2 regions of the Sphingomonas sp. PAMC 26617 genome follow, and region 2 is predicted to be linked to the other one. Evidence: riboswitches for the same ligand, from Rfam matches in the RefSeq annotation. Region 2 holds a riboswitch; the other holds the start of a gene.

Region 1 (3,403 bases), 2.0 Mb from region 2:
GCGGCGAACGACGCGGCCGATGCCGTGAGCCAGACGAAGACGCCCTGCCGCGACGGCAAAGGGGCTTCATCGAGCATCAGCCAAAGCCGCCGCATCCCTGCCCTTTCCGGTTCCTGAAACGAACCGTCCGAACAATACCACGGGTTGCCGTAACGTCAAAGTGGGGATGAACGTGGGGTGAACGGCTTACGCCAATGTGATTATAACGCTTGCGTAGAGACCGCTGCCGACAGCCCCCGGGATGCGCGTTTCGTCCTCGATCAATGCCCCGCGCGCGCGGCTCTCGTGCGTCAAATCGATGACGTACCAAAGTCGGTCGCGCGCATCCTTAACGCCGTATTAGTACTGTATTGCTGGTAAACCCCGGATGCTATGTCATTCGATTGGGGTAACAGTGACCGTAATGGGGGTCGGCAGTCGTACCTGTCCGACAAGAAATCTTCCATCGCGACATATCCCCTAAAACACGGAATCGGCACGGTATGTTCGGTTTCGCGGTTGTGTAAAGGGCGTACCATGTCGATAGCTTTACTGGAATTTCGCCAAGAACATTCGAACATCATGTTCCTGCCTGATCCGGTAGAGCCATCGGCTACTCCCGATATTGGTAAATATTCGTTCGATCAGCAGATGCGCCTGCTGCGCAGGCCACCGGTGCAGGGGACGCTGGCAGAGACCGTCTTGTCGATCGAGAACGACACGTTGCGGTTCCGGAATCGTCAGGTCGGGCAGCGGGTCGACGAGGTTCTTTCTCTCGTCCAGTCCAGTCCGCTCGCGGGTGCGCATACGACACTGGTCTTCACACAGCCACGGCCGTTCAAGCTTCCGATACTCTTGCGCCTGCGCGCGGAACGGACCGAGCAACGCACCGTCGCCGCGACTCTCACGATCGTCGATCTGGAACGACGCCACCACCTTCCCGAAACGTTGCTGCAACTGACCTTCGGGCTGACCAGGGCCGAAGCGACGCTGGCATCCGCGCTGGCCGGGGGCGAGACGTTGCAGGAAATCGCCGAACGGACCAACGTCCGCATGCCGACGCTGCGGACCCAGCTTGCCAACGTGCTCGCCAAGACCGGCACCGCGCGGCAACCGCAGTTGATTTGTCTCCTCAGCAAGATCGCCATGCTGACGGGGGAAGATTGGTGAGGCCATGCGCCGGGCACGGCATGTGCCGCATCGCGCGACGTTCGCGGTACGTAGTAGTGCTGTATTGGCTTTGAAACGGCTCGAATTATTCAGCGGTGGTGAGCATTAATTGCCACGTTTGCGACCCAACTGTTCGCGCCGGTTGCCATCTGCCAATGGCAATCGGTGCGACCTTGCCGACAGACCCGCGCGTGGCGAAGCCAGCCAGGTCTGGTCGTTCACCGCCGTCTTGCGGGCCACGGCTCCGTCTGCGGCGTACCTCGGCGCTTCGGGTAGGTTGGCGTAGGGAACGGCAATCTTCGTACGATCAGAACGTCTTGAAGGCCAATCCGGCTTGACCGCGACCGCTCGGATGACCGATAGCCCGGCGCGTCGATGTGGGAGAGACCGGGGGCATCTCGGCGCCGAAGGAGCAACCGCCCCGGAAACTCTCAGGCAAAAGGACCCCTCGACGTACAACATCTGGAGAGTGACGCAGGTATCGCGTCCGCCGACGGGATAGCGATCTCAGGCACAAGGGACAGAAGGGGCATGCACGGCCGGGCAGGACCGGCGGAAGGACCGCATGCTGCCCGATCTGGCTCTCACTCCACTCGACCGCCCCATCAGTGTCGCTGAGCTCTTCACCATCGGGATCGGACCGTCGAGTTCCCATACGGTGGGACCGATGCGCGCGGCGTTCGATTTCGCGCAACGCGCCCTGGCGCTCAAGGCGGTGCCGACACGCGTCACGTGCGACCTGTACGGCTCGCTTGCGCTGACCGGGCGCGGCCATGCAACGGATACGGCCACGATCCTTGGTCTCGCCGGCTGGGAGCCCGAACGGCTCGATCCCGACGCCGCCCCCGCATTCCTCGCCGGGATACGCACGAGCGGCTATCTGATGCTCGGTGGGATTGCGGCAATCCCTTTCGCCGAAGACGACGTCATCTTCCATCCGCGCGAATTCCTGCCCGAGCATCCCAACGGCATGACGTTCACCACAACCGGTGCCGACGGCAGCGCGCATACCGAAACCTATTTCTCGATCGGCGGCGGTGCGATCCTGCGCAAGGGGGCACCCTGCGCAGCGACCAATCTCGCGGTCCGGCACCCCTTCTCGTCCGGCGCCGACCTGCTGACGATCGGCGATGCGACGAACCTCCATATCGCCGACATCGTCCGTACCAACGAGGAGTCCTGGCGCGCGCCAGCGGAAACCGACGCCTTCCTCGACGCTGTTCGCGCCGCGATGAGCGCCTGCATCGATCGCGGTATCGCGCAGGATGGCGTGCTGCCGGGGGGCCTCAAGGTGCGACGACGCGCCCGCGCGCTGGCGGCAGACCTTACGGGCGAGCGGCCCGGGAGCAATCCCGCCGAAGTGTTCGAATGGGTCAGCCTGTGGGCGCTCGCGGTAAACGAGGAAAATGCGGCAGGGGGTCGCGTGGTGACCGCGCCGACCAACGGCGCGGCGGGCGTGCTGCCCGCCGTGCTCCGCTTTTACGAGACGCTCGTGACGGGAGCGACCGCACACGGTGCGCGGACGTTTCTCCTCACCGCCGCCGCGATCGGCATGCTCTATAAGAAGCGCGCCTCGATCTCCGCGGCGGAGATGGGCTGCCAGGGCGAGGTCGGCGTGGCCTGTTCGATGGCTGCGGGCGCGCTTGCCGCGGTGCTGGGCGGCAGCAACCGCCAGATCGAGAACGCCGCCGAGATCGGGATGGAGCACAATCTCGGGCTGACCTGCGATCCGATCGGGGGACTGGTGCAAATCCCGTGCATCGAACGCAACACGATGGGCGCAGTCAAGGCGATCAATGCGGCGTATCTCGCGATGCGCGGCGACGGCAATCACGTCGTCAGTCTGGATGCGGTCATCGAAACGATGCGGCAGACCGGGGAAGACATGCGCTCGAAGTACAAGGAAACGAGCCTGGGCGGGCTGGCGGTCAACGTCGTCGAATGTTGATCAACGGATCACAGTGCAACGTTGCGGCGCGGAGGACCTGTTCGCGGGCTTGAACGCTTCAAAACCAGCGCCCTGCCATGACGAGAGGACAAAGCCACCGAAGCTATTGACCAAAAGGCGCCGGTCCTCGCACAACCCTATGGTCGGGGTACGGATCCGGCGTCGCATGCAATCCCTGCATGCCTGAGAGGTGCCGCCGATGACCCGACGTACGACCGGCCTGGCTATCCTTGCGGCGTTCTTGTCGACGACCCCAGGCCTAGCCAAGGGACCGGCACGCCCCCCGCTGGCGAGCGTCTCGCATAT
Region 2 (3,403 bases):
ATTGGTGTTCTCCACCCCTTCCGCGATTCCCTTCGCGGAGACGAGCGTGCCGCAATCGAACCCGTCGAGGAAGCGGCCGAACGCCTCGGCCGAGACATGCGTGTAGACCGCCATGGTTCAGGCCGCGACGTCGAGGCCGCGAGGCAGCTTGAACGACACCGTCTCGCGCTTGGTCTCGACCTCGCGTTCGGTGACGGTGAAGCGCTCGCCGAGCCGGTCGACGAGTTCGCGGACCAGCACCTCGGGCGCAGAGGCGCCTGCGGTCAGCCCGAGAATGCGCACGTCCTTGAGGAAGTCCCAGTCGAGTTCCGCCGCGCGCTGGATCAGGTGCGCGCGTGTCCCTTCGCGTTCGGCAACTTCGACGAGGCGGACCGAATTGGACGAATTGGGCGCGCCGATCACCAGCATCGCGTCGCACGTCTGCGCGATCGCCTTGACCGCGGCCTGGCGATTGGAGGTGGCGTAGCAGATGTCCTCGCCCGGCGGCCCCTGGATCGACGGGAAGCGCGCCTTGAGCACCGCGACGACCGCGGCGGTATCGTCCATCGACAGCGTGGTCTGCGTCAGGAAGGCAAGGGTCGCGGGGTCGGCGGGGCTGTAGGCTTCCGCATCGGCGACGGTCTCGACCAGCGTCATCGCGCCCTCGGGCACCTGCCCGAAGGTGCCGATCACCTCGGGGTGGCCCGCATGGCCGATAAATACGATATGCCGCCCGAGCGCGACCATTCGCTCGGCCTGGCGGTGAACCTTGGAAACGAGCGGGCAGGTCGCGTCGAGGAAGGCGAGCCCGCGCTCGGTCGCCTTGTCGGGCACCGCCTTGGGGACGCCATGCGCGGAGAAGACGACGGGCACGCCATCGGGCACCTGATCGAGTTCCTCGACGAACACCGCACCCTTGTCGCGCAGCATGTCGACCACGAAGCGGTTGTGGACGATCTCGTGCCGGACATAGACCGGGGCGCCGAACTTCTGCAGCGCCAGCTCGACGATCTGGATCGCGCGATCGACCCCTGCGCAAAATCCGCGGGGGGCGGCGATGACCAGCTCGAGTGGCGGCTTTTCGACGGGGATACTCATGCTGGCCCAAGCCTACGCGATTGCTTGCGTGCGCGAAAGCCGCTTCCTATGAAGCGGGACGTCCGCGCGCTCTCCTATCGGTTGCGGATTCCTTTTGCATGATAAGGTGCGTGCCCCCGTGACCATCCGGAAATCAGCCATTGCCGCCCTCGCGACCAGCGCGTGCGGTGCGCTTCTGCTCGGCGGGTGCGCCCATACCGGAGAACTCGATGCGTCCGGCGGCATCACTGCGGTGCGCAACGCCTGCCCGAGCGTCGGCGTGCCCGCCGCGACCGGCGACGTCACGCTGTTCGATCCGCCCGCGAGCCGCGATGCGACCGCGCTCGACATGACCGCGGTGCTGACCAACGTCCGCTCGACCTGCGACGATTCGGGCAGCGACGTGCTGACCAAGCTGACCTTCTCGGTCGAGGGGCGCCGCGTGCGCACCGATGGGCCACGCGACGTGACGCTGCCGTATTTCGTGACGGTGGTGCAGGGCGGCACCGCGGTCGTCGCGAAGCGTGTCGGGCGCGTGACGCTGCATTTCGATGCGGGGCAGGCGCGCGCGGCGGTGCAGGGCATGGGCGAGGCGACCGTGTCGCGCGCCGCCGCGACTCTGCCCGACGATGTTCGCAAGAAGCTGACCGAGAAGCGCAAGGCGGGCGACGAAGACGCCGCGACTGACCCGCTGACCCGTCCGGAAATCCGCCAGGCGGTGCTCCGCGCGAGCTTCGAGGCGCTGGTCGGCTTCCAGCTGACCGACGAACAGCTCAAATATAACGCGACGCGCTGAGCCTTCTCGTTGACTTGCCTGTTGCGGCGCGGCAAACCGGCCGCGTCGTTGACGGGCAACCGTCAAGGGTACGCGCGGGAGAGCGTCCGGGGCAACTCGGACCGCCGAAGGAGCAACCGCCCCGGAATCTCTCAGGCAACCGGACCGCGCGGATCGACTCGACACTCTGGAAAGCGCGCTGCCCTGTGGGCGAGCGCCACCGAAGGGGTAAGCGGACCATGTGGTTCCGTGAAAGCTCTCAGGTTCCGTGACAGAGGGGGCGGCACATCACGGCGTTCCGGCGCCATGGCGCGCCGTTGACCTCTTGCGGAAGACCAACATGAGCGACCTCGACCCTTACGAGACCGAAGCCGACGAGATTGCCATCGAGCAATTGCCGCTCGATGCGTGGCATCGCGCGCGGGGTGGCCGGATGGTGCCGTTCGCGGGCTACGAAATGCCCGTCCAATATGAAGGCATCATGGCCGAGCATCTGTGGGTGCGCGAATCGGCCGGGCTGTTCGACGTCAGCCACATGGGCCAGCTGCTGTTCCGCTCGGAAGAGGGCGCAGACGTTGTCGCGGCGCTGGAAGCGGTACTGCCGGCTGATGTCGCCGGGCTGGGGCAAGGCAAGCAGCGCTATTCGCTGCTGCTGTCGGAGGATGGCGGCATCCTCGATGACCTGATGTTCACGCATCTGCCGGATGCCAACCCGTTCGACATCCAGGGCTATTACATGGTCGTCAACGGTGCGACCAAGATCGACGATATCGCGCATCTGCTCGAATATCTTCCCGACGGGATCGCGCTCAACCATATGGAAGACCAGGCGCTGCTCGCGTTGCAGGGGCCCAAGGCGGTCGATGCGCTCGCGCGGCTGGTGCCGGGCGTCGAAGCGCTGGTGTTCATGACCGCAGGCGCGTTCGAGTGGAACGGCGTGCCGCTGTGGATCAGCCGCTCGGGCTATACCGGCGAGGACGGGTTCGAGATTTCGGTCCCTGCCGAAAACGTCGAGGCGCTTGCCGATGCGCTGACCGCGGAGCCCGAGGTCAAGCCGATCGGTCTTGGCGCGCGTGATTCGCTGCGGCTCGAGGCGGGCTTGCCGCTGTACGGTCATGATCTCGACCCCGAGACGACCCCGGTTCAGGCGGACCTCGGTTTCGCTTTGTCGAAGCGCCGCCGCGAGGCGGGCGACTTCATGGGCGCACCGCGCATTCTCGCCGAGCGCGAGTCGGGCGCGATCATCAAGCGTGTCGGCCTGCTGGTCGAAGGGCGCCAGCCGGTGCGCGAAGGCGCGGCAGTGCTCGACGATCAGGGCTCGGAAGTCGGCCGCGTCACCTCGGGCGGGTTCGCGCCGAGCGTCGGTGCGCCGATCGCCATGGCTTATGTCCCGACCGCGCTGGCGGTTGCGGGCACCACGATTCAACTCGCGCAGCGCGGCAAGGTCCATCAGGCGACCGTCACCGCAATGCCGTTCATTCCCCACCGCTATGTCCGCGCAGGAGGCAAGTGATGAGCCGTTATTTTACCGAAGATCATGAATGGGTTGATGTCGATGGTGACGTCGGCGTC

What was found. A riboswitch is a leader RNA that binds a small molecule or an ion and turns the genes downstream of it on or off. The one in region 2 is predicted to bind glycine.
Region 1: it holds a riboswitch for glycine, as region 2 does, so the genes downstream of both, RH91_RS09140 (L-serine ammonia-lyase) here and gcvT (glycine cleavage system aminomethyltransferase GcvT) in region 2, are expected to answer to the same signal.

Annotation. Positions count from the first base shown of each region.
Region 1 is NZ_JH594425.1:2,071,287-2,074,689, reverse strand. It holds gene RH91_RS09150 (sensor histidine kinase) at 1-95, opposite strand, end outside; gene RH91_RS09145 (helix-turn-helix transcriptional regulator) at 373-1,149, shown strand; glycine riboswitch at 1,518-1,605, shown strand; gene RH91_RS09140 (L-serine ammonia-lyase) at 1,715-3,097, shown strand; gene RH91_RS09135 (VOC family protein) at 3,339-3,403, shown strand, end outside.
Region 2 is NZ_JH594425.1:4,108,644-4,112,046, reverse strand. It holds gene thrB (homoserine kinase) at 1-114, opposite strand, end outside; gene ispH (4-hydroxy-3-methylbut-2-enyl diphosphate reductase) at 118-1,077, opposite strand; gene RH91_RS18340 (hypothetical protein) at 1,196-1,852, shown strand; glycine riboswitch at 1,918-2,009, shown strand; glycine riboswitch at 2,010-2,115, shown strand; gene gcvT (glycine cleavage system aminomethyltransferase GcvT) at 2,172-3,344, shown strand; gene gcvH (glycine cleavage system protein GcvH) at 3,344-3,403, shown strand, end outside.